2 linked regions of the Rhizobium lentis genome follow. The protein of the gene in region 2 interacts with the protein of the main gene of each other region in a pairwise test. Links are inferred from orthologs where the notes say so. Each region holds a gene or a part of one and is shown on either strand. Other genes may lie near its edges.

What was found.
Region 1: the proteins of J0663_RS08370 (region 2) and J0663_RS27720 interact in binary tests that used the Escherichia coli proteins (3 or more experiments, as listed by UniProt). The link is inferred for Rhizobium lentis from one-to-one orthologs.

Annotation. Positions count from the first base shown.
Region 1 is NZ_CP071456.1:289,169-303,619, reverse strand. What follows is about bases 7,828-10,739. They hold J0663_RS27720 (sulfate/molybdate ABC transporter ATP-binding protein), read right to left. Parts: upstream 9,848-10,739; coding sequence 8,807-9,847; downstream 7,828-8,806. Other genes in these bases: cysT (sulfate ABC transporter permease subunit CysT), read right to left, coding at 10,720-10,739; cysW (sulfate ABC transporter permease subunit CysW), read right to left, coding at 9,858-10,730; J0663_RS27725 (cell wall hydrolase), read right to left, coding at 7,828-8,558. In the rest of the region: non-homologous end joining protein Ku, read left to right, coding at 1-758; non-homologous end joining protein Ku, read left to right, coding at 771-1,589; ligD (non-homologous end-joining DNA ligase), read left to right, coding at 1,593-2,654; ligD (DNA ligase D), read right to left, coding at 2,720-5,368; J0663_RS27735 (DUF982 domain-containing protein), read right to left, coding at 5,831-6,145; pepT (peptidase T), read left to right, coding at 6,365-7,597; more of J0663_RS27725, read right to left, coding at 7,737-7,827; more of cysT, read right to left, coding at 10,740-11,577; J0663_RS27705 (sulfate ABC transporter substrate-binding protein), read right to left, coding at 11,586-12,611; J0663_RS27700 (porin), read left to right, coding at 12,969-13,985; J0663_RS27695 (PTS sugar transporter subunit IIA), read right to left, coding at 14,032-14,451. UniProt on the Escherichia coli protein: Part of the ABC transporter complex CysAWTP involved in sulfate/thiosulfate import. Responsible for energy coupling to the transport system.
Region 2 is NZ_CP071454.1:1,743,982-1,758,520, reverse strand. Bases 8,003-11,002 are described here. They hold J0663_RS08370 (glutamate-5-semialdehyde dehydrogenase), read right to left. Parts: upstream 10,145-11,002; coding sequence 8,861-10,144; downstream 8,003-8,860. Other genes in these bases: proB (glutamate 5-kinase), read right to left, coding at 10,137-11,002; J0663_RS08375 (nicotinate-nucleotide adenylyltransferase), read right to left, coding at 8,221-8,823. Also shown: J0663_RS08420 (divergent polysaccharide deacetylase family protein), read right to left, coding at 1-311; J0663_RS08415 (S41 family peptidase), read right to left, coding at 388-1,710; J0663_RS08410 (murein hydrolase activator EnvC family protein), read right to left, coding at 1,700-3,100; 23S rRNA (pseudouridine(1915)-N(3))-methyltransferase RlmH, read right to left, coding at 3,277-3,759; rsfS (ribosome silencing factor), read right to left, coding at 3,875-4,318; J0663_RS08395 (winged helix-turn-helix domain-containing protein), read left to right, coding at 4,529-4,906; modC (molybdenum ABC transporter ATP-binding protein), read right to left, coding at 4,907-5,974; modB (molybdate ABC transporter permease subunit), read right to left, coding at 5,971-6,672; modA (molybdate ABC transporter substrate-binding protein), read right to left, coding at 6,952-7,743; more of proB, read right to left, coding at 11,003-11,306; GTPase ObgE, read right to left, coding at 11,293-12,381; J0663_RS08355 (endonuclease/exonuclease/phosphatase family protein), read left to right, coding at 12,466-13,332; J0663_RS08350 (GNAT family N-acetyltransferase), read right to left, coding at 13,429-14,016; J0663_RS08345 (GNAT family N-acetyltransferase), read right to left, coding at 14,013-14,539. UniProt on the Escherichia coli protein: Catalyzes the NADPH-dependent reduction of L-glutamate 5-phosphate into L-glutamate 5-semialdehyde and phosphate. The product spontaneously undergoes cyclization to form 1-pyrroline-5-carboxylate.

The sequences.
Region 1 (14,451 bases), on a different replicon or contig from region 2:
GGGAATTTGTGGACGGCGAGACCGGCGATCCGGTCGAACGCGAGGACCAGGTCAAGGGTTTCGAGATCGAAGATGGGCGCTACGTCGTCCTCGAGCCCGAGGAGGTCGCGGCCGCCATACCTGAAAGCGACAAAACGCTGAAGGTGGAGGCCTTCATTCCTTGTGACGAGGTCGACGACGTCTATTTCGACAAGCCTTATTATCTGGCTCCCGACACGATGGGCAGCGACGCTTTCAAGCTCCTCAGGGATGGCATGAAGAAGGCCAAGGTCGCGGCTATCGCCCGGACGGTGCTGTTCCGGCGCCTGCGAACCCTCCTCATCCGCCCCCATGGCAAGGGGCTGATCGGCTCCACTTTGAACTTCGATTACGAGGTCCGCTCCTCCGAGAAGGCTTTCGAGGAGATGCCGGATCTCAAGATTGAAGGCGAGATGCTGGAGCTTGCCAAGCACATCATCAACACCAAGAAGGGCGAGTTCGATCCGAAGCAATTCGACGACCGTTACGAAGCCGCCGTCGCCGAATTGGTAAAGGCCAAGATCGAAGGCCGCAGCTTGCCAAAGAAGAAGGCGCCGCCGGCTGCGAAACCCAACGACCTGTTACAGGCGCTGCGCGAAAGCGCCGGCATGGCGACGCCGGCCAAAACGAAGCGCACCGCTGCAAATGCCAATGCCGGAAAGAGCAGGCAGAAGGCCGCGCGCGCGTCGACGACGAAATCACGCAGCCCCGGTGGCGCCCACCAGCGCCGCGCCGGGTGATCGGAGGTTGCCATGGCAATCCGGCCATACTGGAAAGGTTACCTGAAGCTGTCGCTTGTCACCTGCCCGGTGCAGATGATGCCGGCCACGTCCGAAAACGAGAAGGTGCGCTTCCACACGCTCAATCGCGCAACCCAGAACCGAGTGATCAGCCACTATGTCGATGCCGTCACCGGCAAGGACGTGAAGGATGAAGATGAAGTGAAAGCCTATCAGCGTGGCGAGAACGAATATGTCATGCTGGAAGACGAGGAACTGGAGAACGTCGCGCTCGAAAGCACCAAGACGATCGATATCGAGGTCTTTACACCGCGCAACGGCGTCGACTGGATATGGCTCGACACGCCCTATTATCTTTCGCCTGACGATCCGGTCGGCCAAGAGGCATTCTCGGTGATCCGCGATGCGATGGCGGCCGAGGACATGGTCGGGATCTCGCGGCTGGTGATTGCCCGCCGCGAGCGCGCCGTGATGCTGGAGCCACGTGGGAAGGGCATCGTCCTTTGGACCCTGCGTTACGGTGACGAAGTCCGCGGCGCCGATAGTTATTTCGAACGTGTCGACGATCAGCCGGCGGACAGCAAGATGATGCCGCTCGTTCAACAGCTCATCAAAAAGCAGACGCAGCACTGGAACCCGAAGATGGTATCCGATCCGGTGCAGGATAGGCTGCTTGATCTTATCGAATCCAAGAAGAAACAGATGAAAAAGCCTGTCGGAGCCAAGTCCAAGGGCAAGGGAAAAGTCGAGCCGGCTCCCAGCAACGTCATCAACATCATGGACGCCCTGCGTAAATCCGTCGATGCCGAGAACCGACCTGGCAGACATTAAGCGATGACCAAACCACGGCGCCCTTCCGCCCCCCTCCTTCGCGACTCCGGTTCTTCCATACAATCGCGACCTGTCCGTCGCCGTGATCCCGACCAGCCGAACCTGCCGTTCGATGCAATGCCGTCCAGAGTGGAGCCATGCCTGGCCTTGCTGAAGCAGACGGTGCCGCAAGGGCCGGACTGGCTCTATGAGGTGAAGTGGGACGGCTACCGATTGGCGCTCCACATCGAGCCGAAAGGTATTCGCATTCTCACCCGTGGCGGCCATGACTGGACCCACCGTTTTCCAAATATCGCCGCAGGGGCAAAGGAGCTCGGTGTAACACGCTGCATTCTCGACGGAGAAGCTGTCGTCCTTGATGAAGAGGGTCGCTCGGACTTTGGAGCGTTGCAGCGCTCGCTCGGCGGAAGGGGCGGCAAACGGATTTCGACCGAATCCGTCTTCTACGCCTTCGATCTATTGTATCTCGACGGTCACGACCTGACGCGCACCGAGCTGTCGGTCCGCCGCCACCTTCTCGAAGATCTGATTCCTGAGACCGACGCTGGCGCCATTCGGTTCTCGCAAGACCTGGATTTGGGTGGCGAGGAACTGCTCGAGCACGCATGCGATCGCGGCCTGGAAGGCATCATCGCAAAGCACAGGGACAGCCCTTACCGCAGTGGTCGTCTGGGGGACTGGCAGAAGATCAAGTGCGTTCAGAGCGAAAGTTTCATGATCGTCGGGTACGAGGAATCCGCCAGCAACCGCGGCGGACTCGGCAGTCTTTTGCTTGCGGGTCGAAACGGTCACGACTGGATCTATGTCGGCTCTGTCGGCACAGGCTTCAATCGAACGGAGGCGGAATATCTGCGCAAGACATTGAACCGCCTCCAGACGAAAAAACCTGTTGTGCCGCTCAAAGGAAAGCGCCTCGTCTTTTCGCAGCCAACCCTGATCGCCGAAGTCGAATTTCGCGGCTGGACGCATGAGGGCAGCCTGCGACACCCCTCCTACAAGGGCCTCCGCGAAATCCAGGATAACGCAGCCGTCTTTGATATGACTGATGCCCCTGCGATTCCGTGAAATCCCGCAACGCGATCAAGATCTCGCAAGAGCCAACTGCCACCTATGCCGCAATACTCGCCCTGTCAGGCGGCATGTTTGCCGGTTCGGCCGAGCTTCTTGATCGCCTGCTCCAAGGGACGCTGTCCCTCACAATAATCCTTCCAGGCGGACGACTTCGATAGCAGGGCAGGCACGGTTCGGATCGTGAACCTTTTCGGGTCAAGATCCGATTTCACCTGCGTCCACGTCAGAGGCATAGACACCGTGGCGCCCGGGCGGGCTCGGGGGGAGAGCGGAGCGACCGCCGTCGCCATGCGATCGTTGCGCAGGTAATCAAGGAAAATGCGACCGCCCCGCAGGCTCTTGGTCATTTTGATCAGATAGAGATCGGGGTTGTTTCGGGCCATCTGCTGGCAGACGTCGTGCGCGAAGGCCTTTGCTTCGGGCCATGACAACGGTTTTCGTTTGTTGACAGCAAGCGGGGTTACGACATGCAAGCCCTTGCCGCCCGTCGTCTTGCAGAAGCTGGTCAATCCGAGGTCTTCCAGCCGATCGCGCATTTCGCGGGCAGCGGCAACGACCGTGGAAAATGGGACGTCGGGACCGGGATCAAGATCGAATACCAGGCGGCCAGGCACTTCCGGCTGCCCGGGTTCACAGTTCCACGGGTGGAGCTCGACAGCCGCGATCTGGGCAACCGCAGCAAGTCCTTCGATGCGATCAATCTGCAGATATGGCTTCTTGTCGCCAAATACCTTGATCAATTCGAGCAGTTTGGATTGCCCCGGCATCGCATGACGCTGGAAGAACTGCTCGCCACCAACTCCATCCGGAGCACGGATGATGGAGCAGGGCCTGCCCTTGAGGTGCTCGATCATCCAGTCGCCGACCGCCTCGTAATAGCGGGCCAATTCTTCCTTTGTTACCGGATCACCACCGTTGACGTCCGGCCACAATGGCTTGTCCGGGTTTGAAATGAGCACACCCATGACATCGGCCTTCTGGCCCCTGCGGCGCGCTGGTGTTTGTATGGCCCTCGGGGTCGGCTCTACAACTTCGGTTCTCGAGGATCTTAGCGGTCGCTCCGCCTCGACTTCCCTGGCAGCCTTGTCCTCGCGCAAGCCTTTAAAGGCCGCCTGCCGGACGAGGCCATCGGCGGTCCAGCCCTCGAATTCGATCTCGGCGACAAGCTCCGGCTTCACCCAGACCACCTCAGCCTGCTTCTTCGGAGCGCCGATACCGGTGAACGGCGACTTCGCCGTCTCCAGCGCCTTCAGCTTCGGAAGCAGCGTTTCAACCTTCCTGGCGCCATATCCGGTTCCGACACGGCCGACATAGACGAAATGATCCTCGCTGAAGACGCCGACGAGAAGCGAACGAAACTTGCCGTTGGTCTTGGCATAGGCGCCGATGACCACCTCGTGCCCCGCACGGCATTTCGATTTCGCCCAGCTTTCCGTTCGCCCGGACTGATAGGCGGCATCGGCCTTTTTCGACACGATGCCTTCCAGCGATAGCTTGCATGCCGACCTGAGCACGGCGTCGCCGCCGCCTGTAAAATGCTCGACGTAGCGGATGCGAGGGTCATTGCCGGCCTCCGTGAGGAGTTCCTGCAATCGCATCTTTCGCTCCGTGAGGGGCTTGAGGCGGAAATCCTCGCCGCCGTCATAGAGCAGATCGAAGGCGAAGTAGACGAGGTCGCCGGTCTTGCCTTCCGACAGCGCCGCCTGAAGCGCGGCGAAGTCGGGCGCGCCGTGCTCATCGAGAGCGCATATCTCACCATCGATTATGCAGTCTGGAAGCGCGGACGCCGCCCCGGCGATCTCGGGGTACTTGGCCGTCCAGTCGAGACCTTTTCTGGTTTTCAGCGTCGCCTCGCCGTCGATCACCCGCATCTGAATGCGATATCCATCGAACTTGATCTCGTGGATCCAACCGTCCCCGCCGGGCGGCCGCTCCAGCTTCTGGCAGAGCTGCGGCGCGATGAAGCCCGGAAGATAAACCGCCGTTGCGGCGCCGGCGCGCTTTCCGCCTTTCGCCTCCGACTGCCGCTCCTCTGCGGCCAGTCCGTGGTTGCTGTCCCAGACGGCATCCGCCTGCACCTTGCCGCCCTCCACCATGAAGGGCTTCGGTTTACGCCCCTTGCCGGCTGCGATCTCTTCCATGCTGCGTCCTGAAGCCACCGAGGTGACGTTCTCTTCCAGGATGGAAGCACCGTTCTCCTCCACCGAGAACTCGTCGTGATGCTTGATCAACAGCCAATTGGTGCGCTTGCTGCGCTCGCGATCGTTGCGCATGCGCACAAGCACGAAGCTGCCGTGCAGGCGCTCGCCTTCGAGGGTGAACTTGAAGTCGCCCTTGGCAAGCGCCTGTTCAGGGCTCTTCTTTCCCTCCGGCTCCCAATAGCCGCGATCCCACAACATGACCGTGCCGCCGCCATATTGGCCTTTCGGAATCGTGCCTTCGAAGTCGCCATAATCGAGCGGATGATCCTCGACCTCGACGGCCAGGCGCTTGTCGTGCGGATCGAGCGATGGACCTTTGGTGACAGCCCAGCTCTTGAACACGCCGTCTAGCTCGAGCCGCAGGTCGTAATGCAGACGTGTCGCATCGTGCTTCTGAATCACAAAGCGGCGGCGGTTGCTCTTTTTGATGCGCCGTTCACCGCTGGGCTCAGCGGTCTTCTGGAAATCGCGTTTCGATCGGTAGCTCGATAGCTTGTCGCTGGCCATGGCTGTTCCCGGACATTCGCTCCACAACGAAATTGCGCACATCGTTGTTCCAACGCCGGGCGACCTGCCATATTCCTGAAAGGGAAGGGGCATGGCCATAAATTCCATCGATGCCGGCGGCAATCATGATTTTGGTTGTCAAGGACAGCAACGACCTGTCCCCGCGCCATCGTATGATCGCGTATCTAAGCACTGCTAAGCCACATTTTGTAACAGAACAGACCCCGACCGGAAACATGTGTGATACTTCGACCGCCTAACGCTTCATGGCACCTGAGAGCTGGAGCCGATATCAGGCGGAGCGAGGCGGCCATTTCGCTGCGCGGGAGCAACCTCAACTCTTTGCTCAAGAATTGCGCTGCTTTCAAATCCATTCGCTAACCCGGCTATCGTGCCGGCGCGGCTCCCGCCGGGGCCGCGCATGTCTCGAAGTTCGTAACGCCACCTCCGGGGGCTCCGCCCTTAGCGGAGTGCAGCGGCACGCCTGGGTCGCACCGGACGGCTGGCGGCCTGCATCTGCCAGGGAGCCACGACTGCCGGCATGCCGGCCTCGACGCACGCAGCCATGAAAGCCTCCCGTGCAATCAGCGGCGCAATAACCCGGTTGAGGGCGCCGCGACAGGTTTTGACGGCGCGCCTGTGGCGCTCCCCGTGGCCGAGTGGCCATTCATTTTCCAAGAAATCCAAGGCATCATAGACGCCGGTAAAAGTTCGTTCCAGGCCGCACTGCAGCCGGACCGTCACTGGACGAGTCCAGAGCACATCGTTCAGCGGCATTTTTTTCCTCCTTTCGATGCCAGCTTGATCCCGAAAAAATATTGGAAATGGCGAGCGCTTGTTCAAGACCGCAGCGATATCCTGACCCGCCTTTGAGCGAACCAGACTATCCTGTGCTCCGTCGATGGAGCTGCCGGCGTATTCGCCGACCGGAGAAATCTTTTGCCGCATCACCCGGGAGGGCTATATCCTCGGGGGATCTCACTGGACTGGATTGATATGACCGACACCGTTCTCGACCGCTTTCTCCGTTATGTCGTTATCGACACGCAATCCGATCCGTCCTCGTCGACGCAGCCGACCACCGGCAAGCAGAAGGATCTCGGCCGGCTGCTGGTCGACGAACTGCTGAAGATCGGCCTTGCGGACGCCCATCTCGACGAGCACGGCTATGTCTATGCGACCATTCCGGCCAATAGCGACAAGACGGTGCCGGTCATCTGTTTCTGTTCGCATATGGACACGGCGCCCGATTTCAGCGGCACCGACGTCAAGCCTGAGGTCATCAGGAATTATGCTGGTGGTGATATCCGGCTTTCCGGCGATCCGAGCCGAGTGATTCGTGTTTCCGAGCATCCCGAACTGATGAATCAGATCGGCAACGACATCGTCACGACCGACGGCACCACCTTGCTCGGCGCCGACGATAAGGCGGGGCTGGCGGAAATCATGACGGCGGCGGCGATTCTCGTCGGCAATCCCGATATCCGGCACGGGACGATCAAGATCCTGTTCACGCCCGACGAGGAGGTCGGGCGCGGGGTCAACAAGGTCGACCTGAAGAAGCTCGGTGCCGACTTCGCCTATACGATGGATGGCGAGACATCAGGCCATATCGAGGACGAGACCTTTTCGGCCGATGGCGTCGAAATCAGCATATCGGGCGTGGCGATCCATCCCGGTTTCGCCAAAGACCGCATGGAAAACGCCATCAAGATCGCCGGCGCCATCATCGATCGTCTGCCGAAGGAGATTGCACCCGAGACCACCGAGGGCAGGGAAGGTTTCATCCATCCGGTCGGGGTGACCGGCTCGATGGAGAAAGCGGCGCTGAGCTTCATCATCCGCGACTTCACCGACAAGGGGCTGGCGGAGAAAGAGGCGATGCTGGAAGCCATCGTCAAGGAGGTACTGGCTGCCTATCCCGGCTCGACCTACCATTTCCAGGTGAAGGAACAGTATCGCAACATGAAGCTGGTGCTCGACCGTCATCCGGAGATCGTCGACAATGCCATCGAAGCGGTGCGCCGGGCCGGAATGACGCCGGTGCGCGGCAGCATTCGCGGCGGCACGGACGGCTCGCGCCTCTCCTTCATGGGGCTGCCATGCCCGAACATCTTCGCCGGCGGCCATGCCTTCCACTCGCCGCTCGAATGGGTGAGCCGGCAGGACATGGAAAGAGCGGTTGCAACGATCGTGGAACTGGCGAAGGTTTGGGAGGAACGGGCTTAGAGGCGCTTGCCTCTAGAGCATTTCCGTTTTTCTTCGAATCACGGAAATGCTTTATCTCTTTGTTTTCACGCAATTCCGGACGCAAAACCGTTACACACTTTTGCTGGAATTGCTCTAAGCGTTCTTGGGAACGGCTGGTTCAGCCGCCCGTCATTGGCATGCCTCCACGCAGCATGACGCTGTCATAGGCGGGGCGGGGGGTGGGGATCGCGATCCGAATTCCCGGCTCAGGCTCGATCGAAGGTTCAGGCGCCGTCACTGGCGCCGTGATCTGCATCGGTGCCGTGCTTGCCGTGGCCATGGGGTCGGGCGCCGGCAGCGGAACGGGAACGGCCGAGGGGATCAGCGCCTCGAATTGCGGCGGCAGCATGCTTTCGCCCGGCACATAATTCATCGCCACCTCATAGGAAGGCAGCGGCGGCGGCGTTTGAAGCATGCCGTTGGAATCGCGCTTCTCGTAGAAGGCGTTGCCGCCGGCAACCGTCACATAATGCATGTTGTTGTAGGGGAATTTCAGCCCGTCGGTGTGGAAGAACATCGCATCCTTCACCGCTGGATGGCGTGCGCCCTTTAGCAGGATCGCATCGGCCGCGGTGGCAAGCTCCGGTTCGGCCTGCGGCTTGACTTCGCGCGTCATGACGCCGGGCGCAAACTGCTTCTCCTGAGCGACGACGCCGCAGATCGATGGAGGATAGGCGCCTGATGTGAGCCTGTTCATGACGACGGTTCCGACGGCCATGTAACCGTCCTCGTCGGAATGCTGCGATTCGAAATACATCGCGCGCTTCAAGCAGTCGCGATCCTTAGCGGTATAATTAAAAGTGACTTTCGGTTGAGCCTGTGTTGTCTTGGTCTTTGCCGGCGCCGTCGCCGGCTTCGGTGTTGTGGTGCAGCCTACAGCCGCCAGTCCTACGAATAAAATCCCGATCAGGGATTTTCCAAAGGAAATCTCCGCCCTCAACGCCAGGTGCCTCCTATGGGATTAGTCCAGCCCTTTATGATTAACGCGCACAATCTTTTACTCGTCATATGACTGAAATACAAACAACCTAAGATCACAAAAAGCCGAAGCGACTATCGCTGAAAGCGATTCCGGCCGTGATCCCTGCGACCGCCCGCTGCATAATCCCCGAGACTTAAGGAATTATTTAACTACTCAAACAGTTACGGCGCCATGTGCGCATTGGAAAAGCCGCGTGCTGCTCGACATCAGTCGCGGAACAGCTTCCAGCGCGTCGGTTTGAACGCGACGCGGTGACGGTCGAGCCTGTCGGCTTCACTCGGCGGGAGTTCGATTTCGATGTGCGGACGGTCGTTGCCGATATCGAGCTCGATATGGCGGGTGCCGGCCACGCGGCGGCTAGAAACCCGCTGGCCGGTAATGCAGTTTTCCGCTGATTCGCAGAGTCTGACGTCATGCGGGCGGAAATAGAGCTGAGCGGCGCCGTCCGGCTCGCCCTCGGCGTTCAGGCCGAGCGAGCGGCCGTCGAAGCGGATGTCGCCATCGGTGATTTCGACCTGCAGGCAGTTCGACTGGCCGATGAAGCCGAAAACGAAGGGAGAATTCGGATTGTCATAGACCTCATCCGGGGTGCCGACCTGTTCGATCGCGCCCTGGCTCATCACGACGACGCGGTCGGCAAGCTCCAGCGCCTCGTCCTGGTCATGGGTGACGAAGACTGTGGTGTGGCCGGTGCGGTCATGGATCTCGCGCAGCCATTTGCGCAGGTCCTTGCGCACCTGGGCATCGAGAGCGCCGAAAGGTTCGTCGAGCAGCAGCACGTTGGGCTCGACGGCCATGGCGCGGGCGAGCGCCACGCGCTGGCGCTGGCCGCCGGAAAGCTGAGCCGGATAACGTTTCTCAAGGCCGGCAAGCTGCACGAGTTCGAGCAGTTCCAGTGCCCGCTGGCGGATATCGGCCTTAGGCGGCCGCCGCGCACCGTTTCTGACCTTCAAGCCGAAGGAGACGTTATCGAGCACCGTCATATAGCGGAAGAGCGCATAATGCTGGAAGACGAAGCCGATATTGCGCTGCTGCACGGTCTTTTTCGAGGCATCTTCGTCGCCGAAAAAGATCTGCCCCTCCGTCGGGCTCTCGAGACCGGCGATCAGGCGCAGCAATGTCGTTTTGCCTGAACCGGAGGGACCGAGCAGGGCGATCAGCTCGCCGGATCGGATGTCGAGCGAGACATCGTGCAACGCCGGAAAACGATCGAATTCCTTGCGGATGTTTTGAACGCGTACTTCCATTCCAATTCCTTCAGTGCCGCCGGCTGGCGGAGATCTCCGCGCTATAGCGCATTTCCAGCAGCGTCTTCAAAACAAGAGTCACGAGCGCGAGCAAGGCCAAAAGCGTGGCGACCGCAAAAGCGCCGGTGAAATTATATTCATTGTAGAGAATTTCCACCTGTAGCGGCATGGTGTTCGTCTGGCCGCGGATGTGGCCCGACACCACCGAGACGGCGCCGAACTCGCCCATGGCGCGGGCGTTGCAGAGCAGCACGCCGTAGAGCAGGCCCCATTTGATGTTCGGCAGCGTCACGTACCAGAACGTCTGCCAGCCGCTGGCGCCGAGCGAAAGCGCTGCCTCCTCATCGGCCGTGCCCTGTTCCTGCATCAGCGGGATCAGTTCGCGGGCGACGAAGGGGAAGGTAACGAACATGGTCGCAAGCACCAATCCCGGTACGGCGAATAGGATCTTGATGTCGTGAGCGCTGAACCACTGGCCGAGCGAGGCATTGGCGCCGAACAACAGCACGAAGACCAGGCCCGAAATGACGGGCGAGACCGAGAAGGGCAGGTCGATCAGCGTCGTCAGGAACGCCTTGCCCTTGAACTCGAACTTGGCGATCGCCCAGGCGGCGGCGACCCCGAAGATAAGGTTGAGCGGCACGCTTATGCCGGCGACGATCAGCGTCAGGCGGATCGCCGAAAAGGTCTCGGCATCGCCAAGAGCCTCGAGGAAGGGTCCAGCGCCTTTGCGGAAGGCCTCGACGAAGACGGCGGCAAGCGGCAGCAGCAGGATCAGCAGCAGAAAGACGAGCGAAAGGAGGATCAGGCTGTAGCGCGCGATCCGGTGTTCCGTCGTCACTGAACGCACCTTCGCGGGTTGAACGGTTGCATCAAGCGCCATAGCCGTACCTCCGCCTGCTCCAGCTTTGAATAAGGTTGATGACCAGCAGCATGGCGAACGAAATCACCAGCATGATCGCTGCGATGCCGGTCGCCGCCGCATAATTATACTCTTCGAGTTTGATGATGATCAGCAGCGGCGCGATCTCCGATTTGAACGGCAGATTGCCGGCGATGAAGATGACCGAGCCGTATTCGCCGACGCCGCGGGCGAATGCGAGCGCAAAGCCGGTGAGCACTGCCGGCGCCAATCCCGGCAGCAGCACGCGGAATATCGTCTGCAGGCGGTTGGCGCCGAGCGTTGCCGCCGCCTCCTCCACTTCCTTGTCGATTTCCTCCATGACCGGCTGCACGGTGCGCACCACGAAGGGCAGCCCGACGAAGATCAGCGCCACGACGATGCCCGCCGGTGTAAAGGCGATCTTGATGCCGAGCGGCGTCAGGAATTGGCCGATCCAGCCGTTCGGCGCGTAGAGCGTCGTCAGTGCGATGCCGGCAACGGCGGTCGGCAGCGCGAAGGGCAGATCGACCATTGCGTCGATGACGCGTTTGCCGGGAAAGCGGTAGCGCACCAGCACCCAGGCGAGGATGATGCCGAAAACGGCATTGACGACAGCGGCGACGAAGGCGCTGCCGAAGCTGATGCGCAGCGCGTTCAACGTGCGCGGATCGAGCGCGATCGACCAGAATTTCTCCCAGCCGAGCGCGCTCGACCGGAAGGCAAGGCCGGAGAGCGGAATGAGAATCAGAAGGGTGAGCCAGGTCAAGGTAAGGCCGAGCGCCATTCCGAAACCCGGAATGACGCTCGGCCGCCTGAACCGCCACCGCGTGGGGCTATGTGCTTTCATGAAATCTATTATTGGGCCGGCTTGTAGATTTGGTCAAATACGCCGCCATCGCCGAAGAATTTCGGCTGCGCTTCTTTCCAGCCGCCGAAGTCCTCGATGGTGGCCAGCGTCAGCTTCGGGAAGCGGGCGATGTCGGCCGGGTCGGCGGCTTCAGGCTTAATCGGCCGGTAATAATGCTTGGCGGCGATCTTCTGGCCTTCATCGGAATAGAGATAATTGAGATAGGCTTCGGCGACCTTGCGCGTGCCCTTCTTGTCGACATTGCCATCGACGACGGCGACCGGCGGGTCGGCCCGGATGGAGAAGGTCGGCGTCACGATCTCGAACTGGTCGGGGCCTAGTTCCTCAAGCGAAAGATAGGCTTCGTTTTCCCAGGCGAGCAGCACGTCGCCGAGGCCGCGCTGGACGAAGGTGGTGGTGGCGCCGCGCGCACCGGTATCGAGAACCGGAACGTGCTGTAGCAGCCTGGCGACGAAGTCCTGCGCCTTGGCGTCATCGCCGCCATTCGCCTGCTTTGCCCATGCCCAGGCGGCCAGGAAGTTCCAGCGGGCGCCGCCCGAGGTCTTCGGGTTGGGCGTGATGACCTGGACGTCGTCCTTGACCAGATCGCCCCAGTCCTTGATGCCCTTTGGATTGCCCTTACGCACGAGAAACACGATCGTCGAGGTGTAGGGCGTCGAATTGTTCGGCAGCTTGCTCTTCCAGTCGGCCGGGATCTTGCCGGTCGCCTTGGCAATGGCATCGATATCGCCTTCGAGCGCCAGCGTGACGACATCGGCGTCGAGGCCGTCGATGACGGAGCGCGCCTGAGCGCCCGAACCGCCATGAGAGGCCTTGATCGTCACCGCTTCACCGTTGTCCTTCTGCCACTTGGCGGCAAAAGCGGCGTTGAAATCCTTGTACAATTCTCGGGTCGGATCATAGGAAACGTTAAGAAGCGTCTGATCTGCGAATGCCGGGGCAATGCTTCCCATCGCGAAGCTGCCTGCCATGACCGCCGCCGCAAGAAGCCGGGTGAGCCGTTGTGTCTGCATAGGAACCCTCCTGTTGTCTTCTTAACTCTATCAAGTCAGTCGTATAATGAAACGAAGGTTCTTCCTGTTCCGGCCGGGTCGATAGAATGCCATTCCATATAAGCGCGGTTCTTGAAATGGATGTGCCGGAGTTGGCCGCGGCCAATCGCACTTGCGCCGCCGCCTGCCGCAGAAGCGTGTTTTTTCGGCCACAGTTCCTTCACATCAGACGCGAGCGATGCTGATTTTTGCCCAGATTTTGCCGCGATGACACTTGCCGATTCCTATATGGCGACGGTGCGGTTGTATTTGCCGACCGCTACGTGGGGGCATCCTTGAAATGCGCCTCGCATTCCAAACCTGTTAGGGCCATTCAAAATGAATATCAGAACTATCCTTTTTGCCTCCGTTGCCGCCCTTGCCGCGGCCTCCGGAGCACGCGCAGCCGACGCCATCGTGGCGGCGGAACCCGAGCCCGTGGAATATGTTCGCGTTTGCGACGCCTACGGCACGGGGTATTTTTATATTCCGGGAACGGAAACATGCCTTTCCATCGGCGGTTACATCCGTACCGAAGTGCGCTTCGGTGACGATATCTCCGGCGATTCCGACGTAAACTTCTGGACGCGTGGCCAGGTCACCTTCCAGGCCAAGAACGACACCGAGTACGGCACGCTCACCGGCGTCCTGACGCTGCGTTACAATGCCGACAACGCCTCCGATCAGGAAGCTCTGCTGGACGAAGGCTATCTCGACATCGCCGGTTTCCGCGTCGGTAAGCTCTACAGCTGGTGGGATGACGACATGAGCGGCGAGACCGATACCCTCGCCAGCAACGAGACGACCCACAACTCGATCCGCTATCAGTACGAGAACGGCGCGTTCGCGGCCGGCCTCTCGATCGACGAGCTGGAGGAAGACTATGCCACCAAGCCGGGCGAAGGCCCGAACAACTTCGGTGTCGCAGGTCAGGTCTCCTACAAGGCCGGCGCCATCAGCGCTTACCTGCTTGCCGGTTATGATGTCGACACCAGCGAAGTCGCTGTCCGTGGCATCGTCTATGCCGATATCGGACCGGGCACGCTCGGCATCGCCGGCATCTGGGCAAGCGGCGCCAACTACTACTATGAAGAGTCCGAGTGGACGATCGCCGCCGAATACGCCTTGAAGATCAACGACAAGTGGAAGATCACTCCCGGCTTCCAGTATTTCGAAAACATTGCTCTCGAGGCTGACGGCAACGGCTTCACCGGCGGCAGCGCCTACACGACGGGCGTCACGATCGACTACCAGATCGTTGAAGACCTGCGTTCGAAGCTCAGCGTGCAATATCATGATGAGGACGAAGGCGACGACGAAGTCTTCGGCTTCCTGCGCTTCCAGCGCGATTTCTAAGGCTGCCTGACAAGAATGAGGGCGCGGCCTCCGGGCCGCGCCTTTTTCATGCCCGCGAATCGGCGATGAAATCGGAATAGAATTCGTCGACCGTCCTTGCCTTGCGCATGGCGGCGAGCACGCCGTCCGATTGCAGTTGCCGGGCGATGGCAGCAAGCACGTTCAGATATTCGCCGCGATTGTTCTCCCCGAAAAGCAGCACAACGGCGATGTCGGTCGCAATATCGTCGATCGCCTCGAAATCCAGCGGCTGCGCGAAGCGGATGAGAAGGCCGCGCGGGCTGCTCATGGCGTCGATCGCCGCATGCGGGATGGCGATACCATTGCCGATTCCCGTGGAGCCGAGCCTCTCACGCGCTTCGAGTGCCTTCAGGATGGCCTGGCCGTCGACGGAGAAGGCCTTGCCGGCCTTGTCCGCTATGGTCTGCAGCGCGCGCCATTTTGTCGACATCGACACGCCGATGAA
Region 2 (14,539 bases):
ACGACCGAGCCATCGCCAGTGACCATCCGTTCAACATTGGCGCCCGAATGCGGATCGGAGCGAGGCAAGCCGTCCGCCGCCTGGTCGGCAGCGCTTGTCGGCGGCTTATCGGAAGGTCCCGATGCCGCCTGTTCGGCCGCCGGCGGTTTGGCGCGCTCCAACCCATCGCCACGAAAGGCGGTATAGAGAGAAAAGCCGCCGATCGCGAAAAGGCACAGGCTGGCGGCAATGCGGCCAAGGCGCAGCACGCCCGGCCGCCGGCTGCGGGTTTTGCGGTTACGCCCCAAAGGCGCATGCAGGTCCGTTCCCAATTTTTCGCCCGCTCCAAAACCGGGAAACAGCAGAAAGGGTCAAGGCCGGGCGAGTGCCCGGCCTTGCGATGATCGATTACTTGGCGACGACGGCCTTGTCGGGGTTCGGCGGGAAGGCCGGATCGGTCTTCTTGCCGCGCAGAAGGTCGAGCGCGTAGTTCAGCTGAACGTCATCCTTCGGGTCCGGCGGGACATAGGCAACGGAACCCGAACCTTCGTCGGTTTCGCTCTGGCCCTTGATGTGGCCGCGCAGGCTGGATTCGCCTTCGGTCACCATCTTGCCCTGCAGTTCCTCCGGCAGCGGCTCCTCGACCTTGATGTCAGGCGTAATGCCGGTGCCCTGGATCGAGCGGCCCGACGGCGTATAATAGAGCGCCGTGGTCAGGCGCAGCGCGCCGTTCTCGCCGAGCGGGATGATCGTCTGGACGGAACCCTTGCCGAAGGAGCGGGTGCCGAGAATGGTGGCACGACGCAGATCCTGAAGGGCGCCGGCAACAATTTCCGAGGCGGACGCCGAACCGCCATTGATCAGCACGATGACCGGCTTGCCATCGGTCAGATCGCCCGGGCCGGCGTTGAAGCGGCGGGTCTCATCGGGATTGCGGCCACGCGTCGAAACGACTTCGCCGCGCTGCAGCAAGGCGTCGGAGACATTGATCGCCTGGTCGAGCAGACCACCGGGATTGAGGCGCAGGTCGAGAACATAACCCTTCAGCTTGTCGGCCGGAACGGTGTCCTTGATCTTCTTGATCGCCTTTTCCATGTCAGGATAGGTCTTTTCGGTGAAGGAGATGATGCGGAGATAACCGATATCGTCCTCGACACGCGACTTGACGGCCTGGACGGCGACGACGTCACGGACGATCGTCAGCTCGATCGGCTTGTCGGCACCCTTGCGGATCAGCGTCAGCTTGATCGGCGTGTTGACGGCGCCGCGCATCTTCTCGACGGCGTCTTCCAGCTTCAGACCACGCACGGACTGTCCGTCGATCTCGGAGATGTAGTCGCCGGCGAGAACGCCGGCCTTGGCGGCGGGTGTATCATCGATCGGGGTGATGACCTTGACGAGCTCGTCTTCCATTGTGACTTCGATGCCGAGACCGCCAAATTCACCCTTCGTCTGGGTGCGCATGTCTTCGGCGTCCTTCGCATTCATATAGCTCGAATGCGGGTCGAGGGAGGAAAGCATACCGTTGATGGCATTTTCGATCAGCTTGTCTTCCGCCGGCGGCGTGACGTACTGGGCACGCACGCGTTCGAAAACGTCGCCAAAGACCGACAGTTCCTTGTATGTGGAGGATCCGGCTGCTTCCGCCGGCACACCTGCCGAGTAAATGACGCTCATCGCGGTCGCACCCATCAGTGCGCCGACCAGAACAAGAGAAGCCCTACGAATCATTGCGTGCCTTTCCAGTGTCCTTGGCGGTCCACCACGGTCGGGAATCGACCGGTTTACCGTCCTTTCGAAATTCAATGTAAAGCGTTGGCCGGTCGGTTTCCAGCGCCAATGCAGTCGCGCTTGCCACTCTTTTCGCGCCCATCACGGCGAGCGGCTCGCCGGAGAAAACGAATTTTCCCTGACGGGTGTTGATCGTGTCCATTCCCGAGAGAACCAGATGATATCCGTCGCCCGCGTCGAGAATGATCATCTGGCCGTAACTGCGGAAAGCACCGGCGAAAACCACCAGCCCATCTGCCGGCGCGGTCACCACCGTCTCCGGGTTGGTGGCGACCGTCACGCCCATGGCCTCGTGTCCGGTGCCATCGGCATCGCCGAACTGGCGCAGGATATCACCTGCCACGGGCAGTTCCAATTTCGCCCTCAATTCTCCGAAGGGATATGCGGGCGCAATGCGGTTTTTATCGGGCACGCCGCTGTCGGCCAGCGCCTTCGCCTGAGCCCGCTGCTCGTCCGTCAAGAGCTTGCGGTTCTCCTCCGCCTGGCGGGCGGCGGCGGCCGCTTCGCGCACGGAAGCGATCTCGGATTCCATCGAGGCGACGAGGCCTTCGAGGCTGGTCGCCTTGCCCGCCAGTTCCTCCGAGCGCTTCTTTTCGGCCTCCAGTTCGGCGGCGTTGCTGCGGCTGAGCTTGTCGTTTTCGACAAGCAGCAGGTCCATGCGCCGCTCTTCCTCGATGCCGTCACTCATCGTCGCCGTAAGCCGGGCCTTTTCGGCGGCGCTTGCCGTCTGCAACGCGGCAAGGCTTGCGAGATCGGCGGCGAGCTTGTCGGTTTCCTTGCGGATGCCGGGCACGACGGCACCGAGCAGGATGGCACTGCGCACGGAGGCGAGCGCATCGTCGGGTGTCACGAGCAAAGCCGGCGGCGGGTTGCGGCCCATGCGCTGGAGTGCGGCCAGCACCTCTGCCAGAAGGCCGCGGCGCTCGTGGAGGGAGCGGCGGATGCCATCCTCCTTGACGCCGAGATCGGCGAGCTTCTTCTCGCTCTCGAGGATCCTCCTTTCCAGCTCCTTGCGGCGGGCTGCGGAATCGATCAGCGCCTGGCGAATGCTTTGCGTGCTCTTTTCCAGGCTGGCGATGCTTTGCTGGAGTTCGCTCACCTTGTCCGAGGAGAGACTGATTGTCTTCGACAGGGTTTCGAGCTCGGCGCGGGTCTGATCCCGTTTGGCGGCGAGCGCGGCGGCCGGATCGGGAGGCGGCGGCTCGGCCGCCGGCGGGTTTGAAGGCGGGGTCGCTTCGGGAGCGGCGTCCTGGGCTCGAACTGAGAACGGGCTTGACGAGACGAGGATGGCCGCGACACCAAAGACGGCCGCAAGTGCCGGCAGAATCATGCGGTGTCGCCTGGTTGGAATCGTCGTCATGCGTGTGCGGGCACTCTCTCAAATCGCGCGGAGACTAAGCTGATTTGGCACGCTTTGCCAGAGTTTGCAGGAGCATGGCTGCCCGAGCAAAACACGGCTGCGTGATAATGCGACGCATAGCCAAGGCACGGGACGAACCGGACCGGTCAGACACGGTGATAGGGATGGCCGGACAAGATGGTGACGGCGCGGTAGAGCTGCTCGGCGATCAGCGTGCGCACGAGTTGGTGCGGCCAGGTCATTTTGCCGAGGCAGAGCGTGGCGTCGGCGCGGTCGTAAAGGGCGGGATCGAGCCCATCGGCTCCGCCGATCGCAATCGTCAGCTCGCGTTTGCCCTGGTCGCGATAGCTGCCGAGCAGGTTTGCGAAGGCTTCGCTGTCGAGCGCCTTGCCGCGCTCGTCGAGAAGGATGAGAATGCCGCCATCGGCAAGCGACTTCAGAAGCGCCGCCGCTTCCTCGCGTTTGCGGGTCTCCGCATTGGAGGCGCGGCTTTCGCCAACTTCGGCAACACGGGTGAATTCAAAGCCGACCGCGGGGCCGGCCTTGGCAAAACGATCGAGGTAACGGGCCACAAGATCCTTCTCGGGGCCGGACTTCAGCCGTCCCACCGCAAAAAGGCCAATTCGCATTCCCCGCTCCTGCTCATGACGGCATTTCAGGCGTACAAAACACCACGGCCGGCTTCTCGTATTCCCGGCCAGTTACATGCCGCGTCTCAGGCGCCGGACGATGCCGGTTCGCCTGTCAGTGCCGTGTCTCTTCGTCCATATCCGGAGCCGCCCACATCTTTTCGATGTTGTAGAACTCGCGGATTTCGGGACGGAACACATGCACGATAATGTCCCCGGTGTCGATCAGGATCCAGTCGCCGCCTTCCTGACCTTCGACGCGGGCCGTACCGAGGCCCTCGTCCTTGAGATCGGTAAGCAGGTGATCCGAGATCGCCAGGACGTGCCTGTTGGAACGGCCGGAGACGACGATCATGTAGTCTCCAAGCGCCGATTTTCCGGCAATGTCGATAGTGACGATATCTTCAGCTTTGGAGTCCTCGAGGCTGGCGAGGACGGCTTCTAAGGCGCGGGCAGCGGCATCGGCGCCACGTTCCGCACTCTTCGGGACAACGGCGAGCGTTTTTCCCTTGGCGTGTACTGTTGTCAGTTTTTTCCCTTTCCTGGAATGACAAACCATGCACAACACGAGATCCGATGATGACCGGATCATGGTTAAGATAGGCATCAAACCATTAATGTTTCAAGACGCGCTAACGTACGGAACAAGCGAAAATCCGATCTTGCGTTAGAATTGACGAATATTGCCGCCAGAGCCGCTTCTTCCGGGCGGTGTACAGTTTCCATGCCGCAGCGTAAAGTGCGGCAAATTTCACGCTCTCTGGCTTCGATGACCGATTCGGCTGCAAATTTAATCATTCCCATCCTGCGAATCACCTTTCCGCAGGAGGATCGCCTCGGCCACGGCAAGATGGAGCTGCTGGAGCATATCCGCGAGACCGGGTCGATTTCGGCGGCGGGGCGGGCGATGGACATGTCTTATCGGCGGGCATGGCTGCTCGTCAGCGAGATGAACCGGATGTTCTCAGAACAGGTGGTGGAATCGCAGCGCGGCGGGCAAAAGGGCGGCGGCGCGGCGCTGACGCCATTCGGCGAGGAACTGCTCGAGCGCTTCCGCCGGATGGAAAAAACGATGCGGGAGAGCCTTGCCGAGGATCTCGCCTGGCTCGAAGGCAAGCGCAACCTGCAGCCGGGCGAGCGCAGTTGATCAGGCTTCCAGGGCGACCGTCTTGATGATGGCGAAGACGATTTTGCCAGGCTGAAGATCGAGGCGCTCGCAGGAGAGCGCGGTGATGCGCGCGAGAACGGCATCGCCGCCGCAATCGAGGCGGATTTCGACCGTTCCGTCTTCGTCCGGCGACATGCCTGCGATTCTGCCTTCAAGAATATTCAGTGCGCTCAGGCCCTCGGGCCTTGCGGTCGCCAGCATGACGTCGCGGGACGGAATGCGGATGCGGACAGGTCTGCCGGGTGCCAGGACGGTGCTGGGAATATGCAGCCGGCTGGATTTCAGGGCGACAATCGACAGGCGATGGCGCGCATCGTAGCTTTCGACGGTGCCTTCCAGCAGCGCGCCCGCCTCTTTCCGGTCAGAGGCCGCAGAGGGACGGCTCAATATGTCGATGGCGGGACCCGTCGCCTCCACCTTGCCGTCGTGCATGACGACGACCTGGTTTGCCAGCCGCGCCACCTCGGCGATCGCATGGCTGACATAGACGATCGGGATTTGGGTCTCATCGCGCAACCGCTCGAGATAGGGCAGGATTTCGGCCTTGCGCGCTTCGTCCAGGGCAGCGAGCGGTTCGTCCATCAGCAGCAGCCGGGGCGAGGAGAGAAGGGCGCGGCCGATCGCGACGCGCTGTTTCTCGCCGCCGGAAAGAGTCGAGGGGCTGCGCGCGAGCAGTGTCTCGATGCCAAGAAGATCGACGATACGGTCGAAGCTATCACCGTGTGCCGTCTTCGGCGCGAACCAGCGGCCATAGGAAAGATTGGCGCGGACGCTCAAATGCGGAAACAACCGCGCCTCCTGGAAGACGTAGCCGAAACGCCGGCGGTGTTTCGGAACGAAGATGCCCCTGGCCGTGTCGGTCAAGGACTCGCCGTCAAGCACAACGCGTCCTTCATCAGGCCGTGCAAGGCCGGCGATGATGCGGATCATCGAGGTCTTGCCGGAGCCCGAACGGCCGAACAGCGCGGTGACCCCGCGCTCGGAGGTGAAGGCGGCATCGAGCGAAAACGCGCCGAGCCTCTGTTTTGCCTCGACGATCAGCGTCATTCCGGATCGATCCTCCGGCCTGCGAGACGTGCAAGGAACTCTGAGGCAAGCAGGGCGGCCATGGAAATGACGATGGCGACCAGCGTCAGCCGCAGCGCGCCGGCATCGCCGCCCGGCACCTGGGTGAAGGTATAGATCGCGGCGGGCAGCGTCTGGGTCTCGCCGGGAATGTTGGAGACGAAGGTGATTGTCGCGCCGAATTCGCCCATTGCCTTGGCGAAGGAAAGGATCATGCCGGCGATGATGCCGGGCAGCGTCAGCGGCAGGGTGACTGTCAGGAAAACCAAGACAGGACCGGCACCGAGGGTTCCGGCCGCCTCTTCCAGCTTGCGGTCGACTGCCTCGATCGACAGGCGGATGCTGCGCACCATCAAGGGAAACGCCATGACGGCGCAGGCGAGTGCTGCGCCCGTCCAGCGGAAGGAGAAGACGATGCCGAAATGCTGGTCGAGCAGGCTGCCGATCGGGCCACGGCGGCCGAAGAGGATGAGAAGAAGGAAGCCGGTGACGACGGGGGGCAGAATCAGCGGCAGGTGAACGAGGCCGTTCAACACCGATTTGCCCCAGAAACGGCCGCGGGCGAGCAGCAGGGCAACGAGGATGCCGAGGGGCAGGCTCGCCAGCATGGCGACAATCGAGACGCGCAAGCTGAGCAGGATCGCCGTCCATTCCTCATCGCTCAAGCCGAATATGTCCAAATGCGCGGTCTCCCTGGAAATCCGGCGTCACCCGATGCCTGCCCCTCATCCGCCTGGCCGGCACCGACCGGGTCGAGCCACGTGTCTCGACCCGTCCTTCGGACCCGCGTAAACGGGGCGAAGGGATATGCCGCACCGTCTTCCTCAATCTCAGCGCGGCGTTTGACATGTCCCCTCGCCCCGCGAGGGTGAGGGCGATCCCACGGACCCCCGAGCAATCGATCTGTGTCGATGCTTAGGACTCACAAGCCCGAGCATGACAAAACACTAACGGGCCGACTATTTCAGAATCGTGAAGCCCTGCGCCGTGAAGAAGGCGGCTGCCTTGTCGGATTTCAGGAAGTCGAGATAGGCGCTCGCATCCGGGTTCTTGCTCGAAGCCAGGATCGCGATCGGATAGATGATCGGCGGATGGGAATCGGCGGGAAAAGTGCCGACTACGGCAACACCCTTATCAGCCGCCGCATCCGTCTGGTAGACGATGCCATAGGGCGCTTCGCCGCGCGAGACGAAGGCGAGGGCGGCGCGCACGCTTTCGGCGCCGGCTACCTTCGATTCGACCGATGTCCAGACGCCGAGCTTTTCGAGCGCCGCCATGCCGTATTTGCCGGCCGGAACCGATTTCGGTTCACCCATGGCAAGCCTGCGGTCGCCAAGCAAACCGGCGAGGTCGAAACCCGGCTCGATCTCGACAGGCTTGGCCTTATCCCTTTCGGCAACGAGCACGATGCGGTTTCCAAGCAGGTCCGAACGAGTGTCCGCCTTGATCAGGTTCTTCTTGGCAACGTAATCCATCCAGTCGCTGTCGGCCGAGATGAAGATATCGGCGGGTGCTGCGTTTTCGATCTGTTTGGCAAGCGCCCCGCTCGCCGCATAGGAGGCGACGGTTTGCTTGCCGCTTTCCTTAGCCCAGGCGGCATTGGCGGCATCGAGCGCATCCTTGAGGCTCGCCGCCGCAAAGACGGTGAGCTTTTCCGCTGCGGCGGCCGGCGTTGGCAGCGCTGTCGTGCCAAGCCAGAGGGCCGTGATCGCGGCGGTCGCGAATTTGATCCATTGGCGGCGGTTCTGCATGATTTGCTCCCCTCGAAATATTCCGACGAATATAACGATGAGCAGGGCTTGGCTAGGGGGATGTATCCAGAAAAATATAACCACGAGGTCGGGCCGACTGACTAACTCACCGTTCCTGGAGCGCATGGCTTGGAACGCAATGTGAGATTGACGGCAGGAAATATCCGAGCGGGACCCCGCCAAATCGTAAGAACATCCGTCGGCAGAACCAAGCCGATTGATTTGTGCCAATAAAAACAGCATTGCCGGAAGCTTGCTCCTGAACAGAGATGCATTCAACGCATTGCTGCGATGCACAAAACGATATTCACCTTCCTGCGGAATGTGATAAAACGTCCTCATCGAAACGGCTTTCTCCTCCTCCCAAAGCCGTTCGACAGGATCGGCAACACTCCTCCTCCCAGTTGTCGATCGAGTTTATAAGCCCGACGGATCCTCCCCCGTCGGGCTTTCTCGTTTCTGGGATTTCCTCAAAAGTCAGCTATCGGCGCTGCCCGGCCGCGAGGCGTTGCGGATGGCCGTCGAACTCAGGCCGGAGCGCGGCCCGTGGATGAAAGTCCAGGCCGGGGCCGGCTTCTTCCAGAGAACGCGGGCGTCGTCTTCGTCGATGCGGGCGAAGTCGAAGGTTCTCGTCAATTTCGAGGAGAGGAATGAGAGTGTGGCGCCCGGCCGGTCGATCACCGCGATCGGGAAGGTGCGGGCGATCTCCTGCCATTTCTGCCATTTGTGAAAGGTCTGCAGGCTGTCGGCGCCCATGATCCAGATGAAATGCACATGCGGATTGCGGGCTTTGACCCTGGCGAGCGTATTGGCGGTGTAGCTGACGCCGAGCGCCTGTTCGAAGGCGGTGACCTTGATGCGCGGATCGGCGGCGATCCGTTCGCTCTCGGCTATGCGCTCGGCAAGCGGAGCGAGAAAATTGCGGCTTTTCAGCGGATTGCCCGGGGTCACCATCCACCAGAGCTGGTCGAGGCCGAGCCGCTTGATGGCGATCTCGGCGACGAGCGCGTGGCCCTGATGCGGCGGATTGAACGAGCCGCCGAACAGGCCGACGATCATGCCGCGCTCGGCGTGCGGCATGCGGAGATAGCGTCGGTCCAGGTTTTCCGTCGTCACGTCAAGGTCGGGTTTGTCCGGCACCGCGCACCCGGTATTTGAAGGAGGTGAGCTGCTCGACGCCGACCGGGCCGCGGGCATGCATCTTGCCGGTGGCAATGCCGATCTCCGCGCCCATGCCGAACTCGCCGCCATCGGCAAATTGCGTCGAGGCGTTATGCAGCAGAATCGCCGAATCAACCTCGGTGAAGAAGCGCTCGACGACTTGCGCGTCTTCGGCGATGACGGCCTCGGTGTGGTTTGACGAATATTTCTGGATATGGCCAATGGCGCCCGATATGCCGTCGACGACGGCGACCGAGATGATCGCGTCGAGATATTCGGTGGACCAGTCCTCCTCAGTCGCCGGTTTCAGGCCGGGCGCGATCTTCAGCACGTCTGCCGACGCGCGGATCTCGCAGCCGGCCTCCGTCAGAACCTCGAGCAGCGGCTTCAGATGCGTGCCGATCGCCGCACTGTCGACGAGCAGCGTTTCGGCCGCGCCGCAGATGCCGGTACGGCGCATCTTGGCGTTGACGACGATCTGCTTCGCCATTTCGATATCGGCCGAGGCATCGACATAGATATGGCAAAGGCCTTCGAGATGGGCAAAGACCGGCACCCGGGCCTCGGTCTGCACGCGGGCAACCAGGCTTTTGCCGCCGCGCGGAACGATGACGTCGATCGCGCCGTCGAGGCCGCGCAGCATGGCGCCGACGGCAGCCCGGTCGGTCACCGGAACGAGTTGGATAGCATGCTCTGGAAGCCTGGCGACCTTCAGGCCCTGAACCATGCAGGCATGAATAGCTTGCGATGAACGGCGCGAATCCGAGCCGCAGCGCAGGATGACCGCATTGCCCGCCTTGAGGCAGAGCGCGCCGGCATCGGCCGTGACGTTCGGCCGGCTTTCGAAGATGACGCCGATGACGCCGAGCGGCGTGCGGACCCGCTCGATCTTCAGGCCGTTCGGCCGGTCCCAGGCAGCGATGATTTCGCCGACCGGATCGGCAAGGGCGGCAATGGCGCGGATTCCCTCGGCCATTTCGGCAATGCGCTTGTCATTCAGCGTCAGCCGATCAACGAAGGAGGCGAGCGTTTCGCTGCCTTCTATATCTTTGAGATCTTTGGCGTTTTCCGCAAGAATATCCGCCTTGTTCGCCAGGATTGCATCGGCCATGGCATGCAAGGCTTTGTTCTTCGCCTCGGTAGAGGCAAAACCCAGCGGTCGCGCGGCAGCCTTCGCCTTGCGGCCGATGTCGTTCATCAGCACGTCAATATCAGGGCTTGCCGCAACGGTCTCAAGCATAGCTCGCGTCCTTCTTCTGCCTTTCCGATTTCGGTCTGAACTGGGCGGTCATCACCATGTCGTCGCGATGGACCATGGCGGCGCGCCCGGCATAACCGAGAATGGCCTCGATCTCCGCCGATTTGCGGCCGGCGATGCGGCGGGCATCCTCGGCATCGTAGCTCGCAAGACCGCGTGCGATCTCGCGGCCTTCCGGGCCGATGATCGCCACAGTGTCGCCGCGGCTGAAGAGCCCGGAAACCTTGCGAACGCCGGCGGGAAGCAGGCTCTTGCCGGCGCCGAGTGCCGCCACGGCACCGTCATCGACATGCAATTCGCCGGCCGGCTGCAGCTGCCCGGCAATCCAGGTCTTGCGAGCGGTGACGGGCGTGCCCGAAGGGGCGAACCAGGAGGAGCGCGCGCCGTTTTCGATCGCCGACAGAGGGCTTTCGGTCTTGCCGGAGGCGATGATCATGGCGCAGCCCGATGTCGTGGCGATCTTGCCGGCGTCGATCTTGGTGCGCATGCCGCCGCGCGACAGCTCGGAAGCCGCCCCTCCGGCCATCGCCTCGATTTCGGGGGTGATTGCGGCAATCGTCTCCAGGAAGGCCGCATTCGGGTCGAGATGCGGCGGCGCGGTATAGAGCCCGTCGATATCGGAGAGAAGGATGAGCAGGTCCGCGCCGGTCATCGTTGCGACGCGGGCGGCGAGGCGGTCGTTGTCGCCATAGCGGATTTCGCTGGTCGCGACCGTATCGTTCTCGTTGATAATCGGCACGGCGCCGATTTTCAGAAGCTGATTGATGGTGGCGCGCGCATTGAGATAGCGGCGGCGTTCCTCGGTATCCCCAAGCGTCAGCAGGATCTGGCCGGCGACGATCTCGTCGCGCGACAAGCTTTCCGACCAGGCGCGCGCCAAGGCGATCTGGCCGACGGCGGCGGCGGCCTGGCTTTCCTCGAGCTTCAGCGCGCCTGACGGCAGGTCGAGCACCGAGCGACCGAGCGCGATCGCGCCCGAGGAGACGACGAGCACGTCGATGCCCTTGGCCTTCAGGCCTGATATATCGGAGCACATGGCGTCGAGCCAGGCCTTCCTCAGCCCGGCCTTGCGGTCGACCAGCAGGGCGGAACCGATCTTGATAACGATGCGGCGGTAACGGCCGAGCGGCTTACGGCTGGTCATCGGCCTCGTCCTCGCCCTTTGCGCCGTCGGCGGCGAGCATGTCGCGATGTCTGAGCTTCGGCGCCTTGGCCGGCTTTTCCTCGGCATTCTCCTCGACGATAACGTCGCGCAGCGCGCGCAGGACCTCGGTCATGCCCTTGCCGGTCACAGCCGAGATCTGGAACGGCGTCTTGCCGCAGGCCTTGGCCAGTTCCTTCGTCTTCTTCTTGAGTTCGGCCTCGTCGAGCACGTCGATCTGCGACAGCGCCACGATTTCTGGCTTGTCGGTCAGGTCGTTGCCATAGGCTTCCAGCTCGTGCTTGACCGTCTTATACGCCTTGCCAACCTTTTCCTCCTGGGCGGAAACGAGATGGAGCAGCACGCGGGTGCGCTCAACATGGCCGAGGAAACGGTCGCCGATACCGACCCCTTCGTGGGCGCCTTCGATCAGGCCCGGAATGTCGGCCAGGATGAATTCGCGCTCGTCAACCGTGGCAACGCCGAGATTGGGATGCAACGTGGTGAAGGGGTAGTTGGCGATCTTCGGCCGGGCGCGGGTGACCGATGCAAGGAAGGTCGATTTGCCGGCATTGGGCAGGCCGACGAGGCCGGCATCGGCAATCAGCTTCAGCCGCAGCCAGATGGTTTTTTCCTCGCCGGGCAGGCCGGGGTTGGCCCAATCCGGCGCCTGATTGGTCGAGGTCTTGAAATGGGCATTGCCGAAGCCGCCATTGCCGCCACGGGCGAGGCAGTAACGCTGGCCTTCGACGGTGAGATCGCAAATCAGCGTTTCCCGATCTTCCTCGAAGATCTGGGTGCCGACAGGAACCTTGAGCGTCACATCGCTGCCGTTGGCGCCGGTGCGGTTCCTGCCCATGCCGTGGGTGCCGATCGTCGCCTTGAAATGCTGCTGGTAGCGGAAATCGATCAGCGTATTGAGACCGTTGACGGTTTCGACCCAGACATCGCCGCCGCGTCCGCCGTCACCGCCATCGGGGCCGCCGAACTCGATGAATTTCTCGCGCCGGAAGGAAACGCTGCCCGCGCCGCCATCTCCGGACTTGATATAGACCTTTGCTTCGTCGAGAAATTTCATTTTACTTCCAGTATCCGGTGGCAGTTGGACGGCCCGTCTCGGCCCATTCGATATAGGCGGTTCCGACGGAGGTCAAAGATTATCGTGAATTTTGTGAGCTATAACATACAGTACGGCTTCGGTCTCGACGGCAGATACGATCTGGCGCGGATTGCCCGAAGCCTCGACGGCGCCGATGTCATCGCACTGCAGGAGGTGACCCGAGGCTTCCGGCGCAATGGTTTTGCCGACATGGTGGCGGAGATTGCAGCCTTCTTTCCCGACCATTTCTGGGTGTATGGGCCGGCTTGCGACATGCATGCCGAGGCCGATGAAGGCGGGTTCCAGCCGGCGCGCGGCACGCGCTTTCAATTCGGCAATATGGTGCTGTCGCGCTGGCCTATTATCTCGACCCGGACGCTGCTTTTGCCGCGCAGCCGGACGATCGGCAAGATCAACCTGCAGCGCGGCGCAACCGAGGCGCTGATCGCCGCCCCCGGTGGAGCGATCCGCGTCTACTCCGTCCATCTCGACCATGTGTCCGCCGACGAACGCATCCGCCAGCTGCAATTCTTGAACGCCCATATCAATGCCTTCATCCAGGAGGGCGGATCGCTGACGGGTGGTGGCGAGCTTGACCTGCCGGAGCCGCCGCTGCCCGAGGATTATATCATCATGGGCGATTTCAACATGGAGCCGGAATCGCCGGAATATTGCGCGCTCGCCGGTGCAGGCGGCGGATATTACGGCCGGGTTGCGAGGATCGGCACGCCGATCGACACCTTTGCGGCGCTCAAGGCTTACGGGCCGGAGAGCTACAGCTGGATGGATCCCGAAGATCACGGCAAACGCATGCATCTCGACTATTGCTTCGTCAGTTGCGGCCTGGAGGGCCGGTTGAAATCCGCCCGGATCGATACGCAATCCGTCGGCTCCGATCATTTTCCCCTGTGGGTCGAGATCGAGGATTGATGGAGACGCCGCCGGTCGGGCGGCATCTCCTTTTCGACTTCTATGAGAGCATGATGTTGTCCGAAAACCGCTCACACTTTTCGGCATCATGCTCGCTTACGCAACCTTGCGCGGCTGCAGCATGCCCGGCTGCAGCACGGTTTCGATGTGCGACACCATGGTGTTGCGGGCGAAACAATAGATTTCGCCGCAACCGGTCATGCGAAAACCGAGCTTCTCCTGCAGCCGCAGCGAGGCCGGGTTGTCGGCGAAGACGCCGGAATCGATCGGCGTCTCCGGCATGCGGCGCGAGAAGCGCTCGATGATCGCCGCCACCGCCTCGCTCATATAGCCGCGCCGCCAGTAGTAGCGGTTCAGCCAGTAGCCGAGGTGCCAGCGGCCGTGGCGCAGCTCGATCGAGACGGTGCCGATATGGACATCGTCCTTGCCGGTGATCGCGAGCGACCAGTCCGGCAGGGTGCCTGACGTGACCGGCATCAGCCAGTCCAGCGCATCCTGCCGGTCGAAGGGCGCGGGCACCCGGGATAGCATGCGCGTCACCGCGAAATCGGAAAGCGATTCCGCGATGGCGGGTGCATCGCTCAGCCGGTGGGGGCGGAGCGTCAGCCGAGCGGTCGAAATGACCGGCGCGGGGCCGGGCATCATCGGCTTGGTGTGCGGCCTTTGCAGTGCCGTCGTGCTCATGCGATGTTCCCCCAGCTTCTCAGCGACATCCAGGTCTTGCGGTCGAGCCTGTACCACTCGACCGGGACGTTGCTGCCGAGCGCCAGCGAGGCGGCGAGCCCCGATCCCTGGAACTGGAAGCCGCACTTCTGGATGACGCGCCGCGAGGCGACGTTCATCACCCGGCAGCGGGCGTCGATCTGGTCGACGTCCTGGCGGGTTCTGAACACCATATCGACCAGCGCATGGCAGGCCTCGGTCATATAGCCCTGGTTCCAATAGGGCTCACCCAGCCAGTAACCGATCTCGACGGTCTTGCCGTCGGCATGCGGTTCCACACCGCAGCACCCCATGAAGGCGCCGTTTTCGGCCTTGGTGATGGCATAGACGCACTTACCAATCTCGCCATTTCGCGTACGCCAAACAAAGTCGGCGGCATCATTGGCGGTATAGGGGTGCGGCATACGCGATACCATGGTGGCGACTTTGGCGTTGTTGGCGAGATGGGCAAGGGCGTCGATGTCTTCTTCGTGGGGCGCGCGCA